2 regions of the Rossellomorea sp. YZS02 genome follow, and region 1 is predicted to be linked to the other one. Evidence: riboswitches for the same ligand, from Rfam matches in the RefSeq annotation. Region 1 holds a riboswitch; the other holds the start of a gene.

The links. A riboswitch is a leader RNA that binds a small molecule or an ion and turns the genes downstream of it on or off. The one in region 1 is predicted to bind S-adenosylmethionine.
Region 2: it holds a riboswitch for S-adenosylmethionine, as region 1 does, so the genes downstream of both, SLH55_RS07175 (O-acetylhomoserine aminocarboxypropyltransferase/cysteine synthase family protein) here and SLH55_RS12020 (methionine ABC transporter ATP-binding protein) in region 1, are expected to answer to the same signal.

The regions. Positions count from the first base shown of each region.
Region 1 covers NZ_JAXBLY010000011.1:21,908-29,643, forward strand. Annotated here, with positions in the region: gene SLH55_RS12015 (methionine ABC transporter permease) at 1-129, opposite strand, end outside; gene SLH55_RS12020 (methionine ABC transporter ATP-binding protein) at 126-1,148, opposite strand; SAM riboswitch class I at 1,301-1,407, opposite strand; gene SLH55_RS12025 (hypothetical protein) at 1,512-1,865, opposite strand; gene SLH55_RS12030 (thioredoxin family protein) at 2,653-2,964, opposite strand; gene SLH55_RS12035 (toprim domain-containing protein) at 2,967-3,326, opposite strand; gene SLH55_RS12040 (YusG family protein) at 3,501-3,737, opposite strand; gene gcvH (glycine cleavage system protein GcvH) at 3,831-4,214, opposite strand; gene SLH55_RS12050 (arsenate reductase family protein) at 4,344-4,700, opposite strand; gene SLH55_RS12055 (ArsR/SmtB family transcription factor) at 4,811-5,113, opposite strand; gene SLH55_RS12060 (SDR family oxidoreductase) at 5,146-5,925, opposite strand; gene SLH55_RS12065 (acyl-CoA dehydrogenase family protein) at 6,069-7,736, opposite strand, start outside.
Region 2 covers NZ_JAXBLY010000005.1:190,710-198,445, forward strand. Annotated here, with positions in the region: gene SLH55_RS07160 (redoxin domain-containing protein) at 1-124, shown strand, start outside; gene SLH55_RS07165 (DUF302 domain-containing protein) at 199-579, shown strand; gene SLH55_RS07170 (PLP-dependent aspartate aminotransferase family protein) at 709-1,848, shown strand; SAM riboswitch class I at 1,937-2,054, shown strand; gene SLH55_RS07175 (O-acetylhomoserine aminocarboxypropyltransferase/cysteine synthase family protein) at 2,316-3,611, shown strand; gene metX (homoserine O-acetyltransferase MetX) at 3,810-4,883, shown strand; gene SLH55_RS07185 (S41 family peptidase) at 5,037-6,494, shown strand; gene SLH55_RS07190 (sugar transferase) at 6,744-7,406, shown strand; gene SLH55_RS07195 (polysaccharide biosynthesis tyrosine autokinase) at 7,437-7,736, shown strand, end outside.

The DNA of each region.
Region 1 (7,736 bases):
TAACAAAATTCCAAGGATCATCCCCAATACAAATGTAATTAACACCGACATCCCGGTCATATAAAGGGTTTCAAGGGTGGCTTCCCACATCTTTTCCCAATCCACATTCGGAAATAAGTTCTCCATCATCCTCGTAACACCTCCACCTTAACCAACTGCTCTTCGGCAAACTGAACGGCTTTGTTGACCGTCTGTTCTTCCCCGTCCAGATGGACGGATAGCGTACCGTAAGCTCCTTTTTGTGTTTGTGAAATTTGCCCTTGCAGGATATTGACTTCAAGATCGAATTTCCTGATCAGGCTGGTGATGAGCGGTTGCTCAGTCGAATCGCCCACGAATGTAAATTTAATGACTTTTCCATTCGGATACTGTTCCAATAGGTGCTGAATTGTTTCTCCCGTTTCCTCTCCTTGGGATACTTCCTTTACAAATCGCTTTGTCACCTGCTCTTGTGGATTCCGGAACACTTCCAGGACATCACCAATTTCTACAACCTTCCCTTTTTCCATGACAGCCACACGGTGACAGATTTTTTTGATCACATGCATTTCATGGGTGATCAAGACGATTGTGAGTCCTAACCGTTGATTGATGTCCACCAGCAAATCAAGGATGGAATCGGTGGTTTGCGGGTCTAATGCTGAGGTGGCTTCATCGCATAGAAGGACGTTTGGATTATTCGCCAGAGACCTCGCTATCCCGACTCTTTGTTTCTGCCCTCCGCTCAGTTGAGAAGGATAGGCATCCCCTCTGCCTTCCAATCCGACCAGCACCAATAATTCATTGGCTCTTTGTATCCTTTCCTTCTTGGGTACCCCTGCAATTTCCAAGGGGAACATAATATTTTGCAGGACAGTCCGGGACCAGAGGAGGTTAAAGTGTTGAAAAATCATTCCAATGGACTGTCTTGCCTCTCGCAACTTTTTCCCCTTCACCTTGGAAACGATTTGTCCATTCACATCGACAATACCCTGATTCGGAACCTCGAGTCCATTGAGCATTCGAATCAGCGTACTTTTACCTGCACCACTATAGCCGATCACTCCAAAAATTTCTCCTTCGGCAATGTCAATATTTACTCCATCAACTGCAGCAATCGGACCATTTTTGGATTGATAGATTTTCTTTACATCTGAAATGCTGATCATGTTGTCTCCACCTTCTTTCTAAGTAAAACGGTCGTTTTAATCAGGATTGTAAATATATCCCTGCAACCTCTCAAGCTCTTTCAGGATATTCAATAAAAAAATGCCCTCCTGCGATAAGCAGAAAGGCATAATCATATATAGGACTATCCTTTCTCTCATCTTTCAAAGCAATCGCTTTGAGTGAATTGGCACCATTTCAATTTTCATTGACGGTTGCCGGGCTTCATAGGGCACGTCCCTCCACCTCTCTAAATAAGAGTAAAGTATCAAGTTATTTAATTTTATTAGCTAAAGACTCTGAAAATTTGCTACAAGAGAGATTCTATCATCGGATATAGAAAAGTGTCAATTCTTTTTTTACTTTTATGACACTTTAACCGGTTCCTTCACCCTGGACCTTGTCAACCAAAGCACCGACTCCACAAATAGCAGCGGGCGGTATCCTCCCCTGACTTCAAGGATTCCTTTTTCAACCAGTTGGGACAATCGCTCTTCACCTGTCAACAGAGAAATGATATCCCCCTCTTCTCCCTCGATCACAAAATGTGCTTCAGGCATTATATCTTCTAATACTGCACAACGGCTGTTCGAAATGGAAATTCCATAGATCCAATCCCTGCATTGAAAATGAAGGATAAATGGGCTGTCTGGAAACAAGAGTCGTAAATGGTATCTTGAATGACACTGATCTACTAATTCCTCTAAATATAGTCGCATGAATACCCTCCCAGTGAAACTTCTATATACTTACAATTCCACTTCAGGTGATCATTCCCTTTTAAACATTCTCGACATGTTTTGAACGGATGTATCAAATTTGTCGAACAGTAAGAATTTGGATGATGGAAGGTCAAAAAATGAGGGGATTCGAACCATTTCCCGAGAAATATGTCTGCGAATGTAGAACGAAAAATGCTAAAATGTCCAAAGTATAAAAACAAAAGGCTGTTTTCGTAAACATTGTTGTTTTTGGATGTAGCGAGTGGCGGTTGATTTCCGCTACAGGTGCTCGCTTTCCGCGGGGCTGGCGGTGAGCCTCCTCGGCTTCGCCTGCGGGGTCTCACCTGTCCAGCGTTTCCCGCAGGAGTCGAGCACCTTCCGCTCCAATCAACTGACGCGAAATTTGACTATCACAAAGGAAATGTGGAGATCGGGTATGCCACTGCTTTTTCATTCGTTGCAGTGACTGATTTTATTTCATAGTCCCATACTCTTTTAAAACTGATGGTCACACACCATTTTGCTCTGTCAACACATACTACTCCAGAGGGTGAAGGGAACTGCGTAGACTCCTACGGAAAACAGGCGTGCCGAGACCCCGGAAGCGGTTTTTGCTGAGGAGGCTCGGCCGAACGTCCGTGGAAAGCGAAGCAGTTCCCTTCACCCTCCTGCACCATAACTTAAATGACAGAGCATCGTATATCTTGGTTTGTATGAGAATAGCAACAATCTTTGCGAAAACAGCCAAACAAAAAGACCCTCTTTAAAAAGGTCTTTTATCTCTCTAAGCATTCTTGGTGATGGTCTCATAGATGAATGGAACGGATTGAAAGGCATAAATCCTTTCTTGTTCCACGCTATCTTTTAAGAGGAGCAGGCAGGGTACACTTTCAATGGAGTGCTCTTCTGCATATTCGGGCAAGTAGTTCAAGTTTGCTTTCACAAAATGGAACGACTGGGGAAGTTTCTCCACAACGTCCATCATTTTACCTGCAACCTGGCATGTACCACACATTGGTGTATAAAGGTATACGGCTGCTAACGTATGACCATCAATCGATTGCTGTAATTCTTCTGTACTGCTTACCTCGATCAAAACTAGATCATCCTTTTTCCAAGATATTGTTTATGCACATCAATGTTTGCTCCGATCAGAACAGAGGCAAGGTGATATTCAGGAGCTGCGGCTACTTCTTTGTACATCCGGTCGATGTAAAGGTGTCCGGCCTCAGGAAATTCACGCATAAACTGTTTACGTAACTTCTCACCTGCATCATCGGCATCCACCAGGATGTACACATCCCTTTCAAACAGTTCGTCAATCAGTTCGTCCATCTTTGTAATACTGATCGTTCCATTTGTGCAAATGATTTCAATTGGTTCTTTAATAATGTCTTTTACTTTTCTCTTATCGGTTGTTCCTTCAACGATAATTACCTTTTCGTCAAGTTCCATCATGATCATCACCTTATCTTTCAGAAATAAGATTAGGATAGTATATTCAGATAACAAGAGATGATGTCCACTTTCTACTCATATTTTCTCATGTTTACAAAAAATAGTGCAAGTGGTTTGTTTCATTACGTATAGAAATGGTGCCAGATTCAATAATGAATCTGGCACCGAGAAAATCTAACACCATCCACCTTCATCACAATCCGTATATCTGGCGTCATGTCCATCAGTGGAAGTATAGCTTTGATAAATTTTATTTTCCTTTGCTTCAAAGTTCGGTTCCAGAGTCACCCCATCAAGAGGCAGACTCATTTTGCCGATCGGTTGATTATCAAGGTATAACTCAACTTCACCATTTTTTAGTTTACCAGTGACTCTGCCTGTCACATCTAATTTCTTTGGTTCAAGGACCATACGTCTTCATCCTTTCTATTTACGCGTAGTCATATGATGCCCAAAAAGAAAAACAAAACACCTTGAGAAATCCTCAAGGTGTCCTGGCAGATATTATCCTTCATTAATCATTTCGTCATACTGTTCAGCTGTCATAAGCTTGTCTACTTCTCCAGCATCTGAAGGCTCAACAACGACCATCCATGCCTTTTCATAAGGTGATTCGTTCACGAATTCAGGGCTGTCGGACAGCTCTTCATTCACTTCTACCACCTTACCTGAAACAGGGGCATACAGCTCAGAAACGGTCTTAACCGATTCAACACTGCCGAATGGCTCATTCGCTTTGATTTCATCGCCAACCTCAGGTAACTCGACGAATACGATATCGCCCAGTTCAGATTGTGCAAATGATGTAATTCCTACGCGTACATTTTCCCCTTCAACTTTGACCCACTCGTGTTCTTCTGAATAACGAAGTTCTTTCGGTGTACTCATTCTCTATCCCTCCAAATGCTAGTTATACAACCTAATATTGACACACTTTTCATTGAAAAAGCAAGAAAACCAAGTATGAATAATGAAACTTTTTCATAGCCCATGATTTAGGGAATCCAGGGCCCCGAATTACTTCCAGGTATCTTCAAATGTTTCTTCTTTAAAACCTACTGTAACCTGGTTTCCATCCGTTGTAATCGGACGTTTGATCAGCATTCCGTCAGAGGAAAGGATTTCCAATAATTCATCATCCGATGCTGAATTCACTTTATCTTTTAAACCAAGTTCACGATATTTTTTTCCACTTGTATTGAAAAACTTCTTAAGAGGATATCCGCTCTTTTCATACATGCTCTTAAGTTCTTCTTTTGAGGGCGGATTCTCTACAATATGTACTTCATTCAAAGCTGTGCCCTGGTCTTCCAGCCACTTTTTAGCTTTGCGGCATGTACCGCACTTCGGATAAGAATAAAAAGTCAATGACATCATTCCACCACCTTTCAATAAAATCCGGAGACGGGGAAATCCCCGTCCGGCAACAGTCATCTATTTCTTACATTCGACAATATCCGTAAGTATCCTTCTTTTCAGAAACATTAGCTGCATTGATTTTCTACCGTTTCTACCAACTCTTTAAGGAGGTCGGTTGCATTATCCAATTCAAGAGAATAGAAACGCTGGGTTCCTTTTTGTTCCATGGATACTAATTGCTGATCCCTCAGGATTTTTAAATGGTGCGAAACAGCAGGCCGGGATAGTGTCAGATTATCAGTTATCTGATTGACCGTAAGAGGTTCTTGTTCGGCAAGAAGTAAAATGATATCTTGACGATAAGGATCGCTCAGCGCTTGAAATAATGGTATACAAGCACGAAATGTATCGATTGCTTTTTGACCCATAGTGTTCTCCCTTCAAACTCATTCACTATTAATTATACCCGTTCTTGTACCTTACGAACAATACTGGTGACCATTTTACGCGGCATGAACCGAATTGATTGTGTGAGAATCCGGTTTTTCATCCCTGGGACAATGACCGTTTTAGTGCTTGTCATCATCTGTTTATACCCTTCCTCCACTACATCTTCGACACTCATCACGCCTGATTGGAACAGTTTGGAGGACTGAAGTTCCGCAGCGTCACTGAATCCCGTTTTAGTGGCTCCCGGGCATAGGGCCGTCACATTCACTCCATGTGGTGCCCACTCATTCGCGAGAGCTTCCGAGAAAGACAGTACATAGGCTTTTGTCGCGTAATACACTGCCATCAACGGTCCGGGCTGGAACGCAGCGGTTGATGCGACATTTAATATTTGTCCCTTCTTACTCTTCACCATCTCTTTACCAAAATACTTACTCAACTCTGTAAGGGCTGTGATATTCACTTGGATCATGTCCAGTTCCTTTGACAAATCCGTTTGCTCAAACTCTCCAAATAGACCGAACCCTGCATTATTGATTAAAATATCCACTTGTATTCCTTGGGCTTTTATTTCTTCAAACAATTTCTTTGAAGCATCAGGCTTTGAAAGGTCTGAAGTAAATACATACGTCTTTACTCCGTACTTGTTCTCGATTTCATTTGAAAGAGTTTGAAGCTTTCCCTCACTACGGGCTACAAGAATCACATCATGGCCAGATCCTGCAAATTTATGGCTGAAGTTTAACCCGATCCCGCTTGAAGCTCCTGTTATCAATACCGTTTTATTCATTTATGGTAACCACCTTGTTTTAATGTTTAAACACTTAAACGTTCAAGTGTTTAAACATATAATAATTTACTGGGTTCGGTATGTCAAGTTATAGAACAAAAATAGGGACGGACCTCCGATTCGGAGGTCCGTCCCTGACTTACTTACAGTGCATATTTTTCTGAGTCGATCAGTTTTTCTGATGCTTCACGCTTCACTGCGATCACGTTGATCGGTGTGTGGCGGGTGAACTTACGAAGTGCTGACAGCATCATGCGAAGTGTGTCACCAGTTTCGGTTGCAACAAGTGTTTCTTTCGCATGCTGTTCGATTTTGTTGAATGCTTCCTGGCAGAAGATTTGTGTGTAAAGAAGTTTTTGCTTCGCTTTCTCTACGCCACCTTTTTCAATCGCTTTTTCCGTTCTAAGAACAACGGATTCCATTGCATAAGCCTCAGAAACGATATCCGCGATGTTCACTAGGATTTCTTGCTCTTTTTCAAGGGCTTTACCGTATTTCTGTGCTGCTAATCCAGACAGCATCAAGCCGATCTTCTTCGCATTTTTCACAAGGTATTTTTCCTGTGCCAGTGGCTCATTGCCCACTTCTTCAGGCATAAGCATCATTAACTCTTCTTGAAGCGCCTGTGCTTTTTGAAGTAGTGGTAATTCACCCTTCATCGCTTTACGAAGGTATGTGCCAGGAACAAGAAGACGGTTGATTTCATTCGTTCCTTCAAAGATACGGTTGATACGGGAGTCGCGGTACATTCTTTCGATTTCATATTCCTGCATGAAACCGTATCCACCGTGAAGTTGAACGCCTTCATCAACGATATAATCCAGTACTTCCGTTGCGAAGAATTTGTTCAGTGAACACTCGATTGCGTATTCAGCAATGGATTTGGCAACCTCTGTTCCATTCTTTACTTCTTCATCCGACAGCTTGCTCATACGATCCTCGAATAAGCCAACTGTACGGTAAACGGAGCTTTCAGCTGCATATAAGCGTGCTGCCATCGTTGAAAGCTTTTCTTTCGTTAAGTTGAAGCTTGAGATCGGAGTTTTGAACTGTTGACGTTGGTTCGTGTATTGAACCGTTACTTCAAGAGCGCGCTTACTTGCTCCCACTGCACCTACTCCTAATTTGTAACGACCGATATTTAAGATGTTGAAGGCAATGATATGACCTTTGCCAGCATCCCCAAGTAGGTTTTCCACTGGGATTTCAGCATCTTCAAGAATCAATGTACGAGTCGATGAACTCTTGATCCCCATTTTCTTTTCTTCTGGTCCTGTTGAAACGCCAGGGAATTCTTTTTCCACGATGAATGCTGAGAAGTGCTCCCCATCAATCTTCGCATAAACAACGAACACATCGGCAAATGCAGAGTTTGTGATCCATTGTTTTTCCCCATTTAAGATATAGTGGGTACCTTCAGCGTTTAATTTAGCCGTCGTTTTTGCACCAAGGGCATCAGAACCTGAACCTGGCTCAGTCAGTGCATAAGCCGCTAACTTTTCACCAGTTGAAAGTACAGGAAGATACTTTTGCTTTTGTTCTTCGTTACCGAAAAGAACGATTGGAAGGGAACCGATCCCCACATGGGCACCGTGAGAGATGGAGAATCCGCCAGCACGTGACATTTTCTCAGCAATCAAAGCCGAACTTACTTTATCAAGGCCCAATCCACCGTACTCTTCAGGTACATCCGCACCAAGAAGACCAAGGTCTCCAGCTTCTTTTAAAAGGCGGACAGAGTGATCGAACTCATGGTTTTCCAGATTGTCAATGACAGGTACCACTTCATTCAGGACATAATCTTCCGTCGT
Region 2 (7,736 bases), on a different contig from region 1:
CGAATACAGAGCTTTTACCATTCCGACCACCTATATGATCGACACCAACGGCCTCATCCAGCACAAAATCGTCGGCCCCATGAACGAAGAAATGATGGGTAAAATGGTCGAACAGATGGAATAATGGGAGGGACGGACCTGGTTTCATTACATACGCTATGAGGTATAAGTAACCATGACTCAAAAAGGAGGATCAATATGTTCCATTACACAAAAGAAGTTTCAATGAATGTGAAAGAAGCGGTGACAGCCGTTGAGAACGCACTTAAAGAGGAAAGTTTCGGTGTTCTTTGGAATCTTGACCTTGCCGGGAAGCTCCAGGATAAGGGTCTGGACTTCAATGAAGAAGTGGTCGTGCTCGAAGTATGCAATCCGCATGAAGCAAAGAAAGTGCTGGAGGAAAGCATGCTCGTAAGTTACTTCCTGCCTTGTAAAGTGACGGTATACACAGAAGGCGGAACAACCAAAGTCGGTATGGCGAAGCCGAGCAAGCTGATTGAGATGGTTGATAATGATGAACTGAAAGAGTTGGCATTGGATATTGAAAATCGCTTGATCGGTTGTTTAGAAAACGTTTGATGGATGGGAACCTGTTGCAACAAAGCGACAGGTTCTTTTTTTATGGAAACCAACATCTCTCACTCCTCACAATCTTCTGAATATGATACACTTTTTAAAATACATAGATAAAGGAAGGATGACGGAAATATGAAATTCACCACCAAGGTTGTACATAGTCAGCTTAAGGGAACGGAGGAAATCCGCAGTAAGACGACGCCGATCTACCAGACGTCTGCATTTTCTTTTACCTCACTGGAGGAGCTGGAGGGCTTTTATGAGGGGAAGTCTCCTTATCTCTATACAAGAACGGGTAATCCCAACACCGATGAACTGGGGAAGATGGTGGCGGACCTGGAAGGAGCACCAGCTGGTGTCGCCACATCTTCCGGTTTATCCTCCATCCTCGTGGGAATCCTGGCTGTCGTTCGATCAGGAGACCATATCGTAGCAGCAGAGGATTTGTACGGTGGTACCTTCCATATGTTAAAAGCAGAACTGAACTCATTCGGCATAACCACATCATTCGTTGATTTTACAAATGAGAAGGAAGTAGAAACAGCGATCACTCCGCAAACCAAACTGCTTTACAGTGAAACCGTCACAAATCCATTTATGCGTGTTGAAGATATCTCTAAAATGGTCGCTTTGGCGGAAAAGCATGGCTTGAAAACGATGATTGACAATACGTTTGCCACGCCGTTTCTGCGCCAGCCTTTCCTTGAAGGCGTAGACTTGGTCGCCCACAGCGCGACGAAATATATCGGTGGACACAGTGATATCACGGCAGGGGTGGTCGTAGGTCACGAAGAGCTTGTCCAAAAAGCAAGAGAGAAAGTGGTCAATATTGGTTCGAATTTAAGCCCTTTCGAAGCCTGGTTGACCTGCCGTGGTGCCAAAACGCTGGCACTGAGAGTCGGGACACAGGCCCGTAACGCAGAGACCCTTGCAGATGAACTGCGAAACAACAGAGGAGTGAAATCGGTCTATTACCCAAGCAACCTATCAGAAAAAGGGAACGGTGCAATCGTGACGATTGAACTTGAGCCAACATGTGACATCAGTACATTCTTCAAGTCCCTTGGCTGGATCAAAATCATCCCGTCCCTGGCCGGTGTGGAAACGACGGTATCGTATCCACTTGGAACATCCCATCGTGCCCTTCCGAAAGAAGCTCAGGAGAAACTTGGCATCAACACCCATGTGGTGCGCATATCGTTAGGTATCGAGGATGGGGAAGACATCGTCGCTCAGTTTACAGACGCCATTGTAGCTTCTGTTAAAAAATAAAAAATTCTGAAAATACTCTTGACGATGGTGCTCCTTACCCTTTATAATTCATCTCAACGCAAGAATTTTTTACTTTGACAACTATATGCTCTTATCCAGAGAGGTGGAGGGACTAGGCCCGATGAAACCCGGCAACCTTCATGTACGCTAAAGCGTCGCATGAAAAGGTGCTAATTCCTGCAGGCGATTTGCCTGAAAGATAAGAGGAGGACCCTATTCATTTAGACCCTCTTCTTAGGAAGAGGGTTTTTTGTTTTTACCTCTTCTATCTTCTCAGTTTTTGTGTTCAGCAGGAGAATGTTTGGAGAAGTTCAGCTGCTGATATTCTTTGAAAATTCAGCAGGTGAATTCATCCCAATAATCAACAGCTGAAAAAACCACCCTTTTCAACAGCTGAACCAAACCAAACCAAACCAACCGTAAACCAATCCAAAGCCCAAATCTAAAAAAACCAGGAGGAATTCCCAATGACCAAATCATTCGATTTCGACACTCTGCTACTTCACGGCGGCCAGGAGCCCGACCCATCCACAGGATCAAGAGCGGTACCGATCTATCAAACTACTTCCTACGTATTCGATAACAGCGATCATGCAGCCAAACTATTTGCCCTTGAAGAGCCTGGCAACATCTATACACGCATCATGAATCCGACAGTCGACGTTTTGGAGAAGCGCCTTGCCTTGTTAGAAGGAGGCATCGGGGCCCTTGGGGTGTCATCGGGAATGGCCGCCATCTCCCTGTCGATCCTGAATATTGCTGGAGCAGGAGATGAAATCGTGGCAGCCACAAATCTCTACGGTGGAACGTATAACTTGTTCTCTACGACTCTGCCGAAATACGGGATCAAGGTTCATTTTGTGGATCCGACTGATCCTGAGAACTTCCGTAAAGCAATTACGCCGAAAACGAAGGCGGTATTTGCCGAAACGATTGGAAATCCAAGCCTTCACGTTCTGGATATCGAGGCGGTCTCAAAAGTGGCGCATGACAACCACATTCCACTTATCATTGATAACACCTTTGCCACTCCGTACGTGTGCAAGCCGATCGAGTGGGGAGCGGATATCGTCATCCACTCTGCAACCAAATGGATCGGTGGTCACGGGACGGCAATCGGAGGCGTCGTCATTGACGGAGGGAAGTTTGACTGGAACCATGAGAAATTCCCTGGATTCACGGAAGAGGACAGAAGCTATAATGGACTTCGCTACGCACAAGATGTTGGCCCGGCTGCATTTATCACCAAACTTAGAGTGCAGCTTCTCAGGGATCTCGGTGCCTGCTTAAGTCCTCAAAACGCATTCCTGTTGCTGCAGGGACTTGAAACCCTGCACCTCCGTATCGAACGTCATACGGAAAACGCATTGAAGATTGCGGAGCATTTAAATCAGCACAGCGGGGTCGCGTGGGTGTCTTATCCTGGACTGCCTCAGCATCCATCCCACGCACTTGCTCAAAAATATTTAAAAAACGGAGCAGGCTCCATCGTCGTCTTTGGCATAAAAGGGGGCAGGGATTCAGGGCGGAAAGTCGTTGATAATATTTCCCTATGGTCCCATGTTGCCAACGTCGGGGATGCGAAATCACTGATCATTCATCCAGCTTCCACGACGCATCAGCAATTAAATGAGCAGGAAATCCGCGCGACCGGGGTAACCGAGGATCTTGTAAGACTTTCCGTCGGCTTGGAATCTGTGAAAGACCTGATCGAGGATTTGGATCATGCGATTGAAGTGGCGTTGGAAACGTCGAAGGTATAAGATTTAGGTTTATTGAAGATAAATCCAGGGCTGGATGCTAGTAAAAGGGCATCCAGCGGGTTACTGTATACAGATATCAGCGAAACTGCTTCTTGCAGTCAAATTTAAATGAACCTTTAATACTAATCGGGACATATGGTCGGTGGAAAAACTCAACCCATCGATCACCCCAAACAACACCAAAAAGGAGGTGGAGGAATGGAGAATTCATATTCGTACGAAGTAAGCTCCATTACCATCCCATCCCTCACGTTAGAATCAGGCATCGAGTTGGAAAATGTTCATCTTGCATATGAGCGTACAGGTCGTAAAGATGGCCCTGTCATCCTCGTATGTCATGCCCTCACTGGAACCCATATTGTCAAAGGTACCAGTGAGGACCGCGGCTGGTGGGCTGGACTGATTGGCCCCGGGTCGTATGTTGATACGGAGCGATTCAATGTGGTTGCTTTCAATGTATTGGGAGGGTGTGAAGGAAGCAGTGGTCCAACGGCCGTCAATCCGGATACCGGAGAGCGATACGGTCCGGATTTCCCCCACATCACGATAAGAGATATGGTCCATGCCCAATATGAGGCGCTGCAGCAGCTATCCGTCCAGCACGTAGAAGCTGTGATCGGAGGTTCACTCGGTGGTATGCAGGCGCTTGAGTGGGGAGTGCTGTACCCTTCCTATATCAATAAAGTGTTCGCCCTTGCTGTCTCACCGGCACTGAATGATTATGGTCTCGCGTTCAATCATATCGGGATCACGGCGATCGAAGGGGATCCAGAATTTTATAACGGACACTATCCCCAGGGAGCCGGTTTAAAAGGGCTGGAGATCGCAAGGATGGTCGGGATGGTGACGTATCGGACCCAGGAATTATTCGATCAGCGGTTTCAGCGGGAGAGGACGAATGAGCAATTTAATGTAGAGAGCTATCTGGATTATCAAGGAAAGAAATTAGGAAAGCGTTTTGATCCCAACAGCTATCTTACCTTGTTGAAAGCCATGAATACCCATGATATCGGAAGAGGAAGGGGAGGTGTGGATAAAGTCGCTGAATCCTATCGGTGCGAGCTGATTTCCATCAGCTACGAGGGTGATTTGATCTATTCCCCTCAATACTTAAAAGACTTCACGGAACAAGTATCAAATGGGGAGCACTACTATATCCCGACAGCATTCGGTCATGACGGATTTTTAGTGGAATTTGAGAAGTGGGGAGGGATCATCTCTTCCCATCTCAAACACCATCAGGTTCAAAGAATGGCGACGAACATCAAATAATCTCCATCCAATCATAACTCGTCCCCTTCCGGCATATAGTTAGATAAGCAAAGACATCGCACCGCCTTAGCGCGTTTTTGTGTGGTGTCTTTTTTCGTTGGGTGGAAGATTTTCATCCAGACCATAAACAAACGACTAGCTGGAGGGGAATATATGGAGTGGACGGGCAGAAGGCTCATCATCACCATCATCATTAGCATGCTGATCGGTGCAGGAGGAATGTATGGAGGTTTGGAATGGGCTGATTTGGCAGGGGACGAGCCTGCTCAGTTCGATGGTAAAGGGGAGCTTAATGATAAGCTTCACAAGGTAGAGGTCGCTTATGATCTGATCAGCGATAAGTTTTTTCAGGATGTAGACAAAGGGCAGCTCGTGGAAGGTGCGATCCAGGGGATGCTGAAAACCCTCGATGATCCGTACTCTGTATACATGAACGCAGAGACCGCGTCCCAATTCAATGACGCCTTGGATTCGTCCTTTGAAGGAATCGGTGCGGAGGTCACGATCATGGACGGGAAGCTTGTCATCGTGGCACCGTTTAAAAATTCACCTGCCGAGAAAGCGGGACTGAAACCGAATGACCGCATCATCAAGGTGGACGGGAACAGTATCGACGGCCTCGACCTTTACGAGGCAACGTTGAAAATACGAGGGAAAAAGGGTACGGAAGTGAAGTTGGAGATCACGAGAGAAGGACTGTCGGATCCAATCGAAGTGTCCGTGAAACGGGACGATATCCCGGTTGAAACGGTCATCTCGGATGTGAAGGAAGTCAATGGTAAGAAAACGGGTTATATTCAAATTACCACCTTCTCGGAAAATACCGCCATCGATTTTAAAAAGCAGCTGGCAGAACTTGAAAAGAAAAAAGTGGAAGGATTGGTCCTGGATGTGAGGGGCAACCCTGGAGGACTCCTGTCGAGTGTGGAAGAAATCCTGAAACAATTCGTCACTGAGAAAAAACCGTATGTCCAAATCCAGGAACGAAGCGGAGAGGTGCTGAAATCCTTCTCGAACAGTAAGGAAAGAAAAGCGTATCCTGTCGTCGTTCTTATCGATGAGGGCAGTGCATCTGCATCTGAAATCCTTGCCGGTGCGCTGAAAGAGGCAGAAGGCTATCCCCTGATCGGGACGAAGAGCTTCGGGAAAGGGACCGTACAGCAGGCAGTGCCGATGGGGGACGGCAGCAACATCAAGCTGACGATGTTCAAATGGCTGACGCCGAACGGGAACTGGATCCATAAGAAGGGAATCAAGCCGGACATCCCGGTCAGACAGCCATCCTACTTCTATGCCCATCCCCTTCAGGTGGAGAAGCCATTGGAAGAAGGCATAAACAATGAACAGGTGAAAAATGCCCAGGAAATGCTTCAAGGGTTAGGCTTCACACTTGATCGGGTCGATGGATATTTCAGCAAGAAAACCGCTAAGGCCGTCAAGGACTTCCAGATCCAGGAAAGCATGGATGTCACGGGAATCATCGATGCCAAAACTGGGGAGAGACTACAGGAAGAAATAGTAAAAGCGGTGCAGAATGAGCAGAATGATCTGCAGCTGCAGGCGGCTTTGGAGTATATTGAAAGAACAGCAAAAGGAACTGATAAAGAATAGTCTGCTAAAGAGAAAGGTTCTTAGTGAAATGAACCTTTCTCTTTTTTTTAGTTTTATTCGTGAAAAAAGAGGGGATATAGGAATGGATGTCGAATAATATAACTTAATTTACCAATTAAGGGTTCTATATGACTAAAAGGAGGTGCAAGATTGAAAAAATAGATAACAAGTAATGAATATATAGTCCTTATCCTCAATATAGTAAATTAACATTATTTCTAATTACTTTTTTTAAGGAGGTGAGGAATATTGATAGAACCAAGTAAAATGCATGAAGAGAGCGTTGCACTGGAGCAGGTGGACATTAAGACTCGAATAGATAAGTTGAACAGCAAGAGGATGATGGATATCGTCATCAGTTTGATTTCTATGATTCTATTAAGCCCGATCTTTCTCCTGATATACCTGCTCATTATGATGATGGATGGTCGCCCGGTCATATTTAAACAAACCCGGACAGGCATCAATCATACTCCCTTTACTATTTATAAATTCCGAACCATGAGGGAATCCAATGAAGTAGAGTACGGCTGGAAAGATAAAGTCCCTGATGACTTCGTGTTCAAAGGGGAACACAATCCGGATATTACCACCCTGGGAAAGATTCTTCGTAAAACAAGCCTCGATGAATTACCACAACTATTGAATGTTCTAAAGGGTGATATGAGTATGGTAGGTCCACGACCGGAAGTGCCACGCATCACTCGATATTATGATGAACAGCAGCGACAGAGATTATTAGTAAAACCCGGAATGACCGGATATGCCCAAGTAAATGGGCGCTCTGATATGAACCACGGACAGAAGATATTCTACGATTTATATTATGTTTATAATCAATCTCTCCGGTTGGACCTCAAGATCCTGTTGAAGACAATCGGTACTGTTTTGCGGCGTAGTGGTTCTTATTAGAGAACAACGGAGGTTGAAAGGAGTGTAGGGGTGGAGCAATCATTTAATTATCAAGCTATATTGAAAGAGCTAAAAAACGGTTTGAAATTCATTATCCTGACCACAATACTCACGACGGTCCTGGGGGCCATCATCACGTTCTTCTGGCTCTCTCCTATGTATGAATCCAAGACAGATCTGCTGGTCAATGGTACGGTCGTGAAAGGGAATGGGGAAGACTTATCACTTAATGAAGTGGAAATCAATATCCGTTTAATTGAAACCTACAGTATCATGATCAAGAGTGACCGGATCATGGATAAGGTCGAAGATAAGCTTGACCAGCGCATC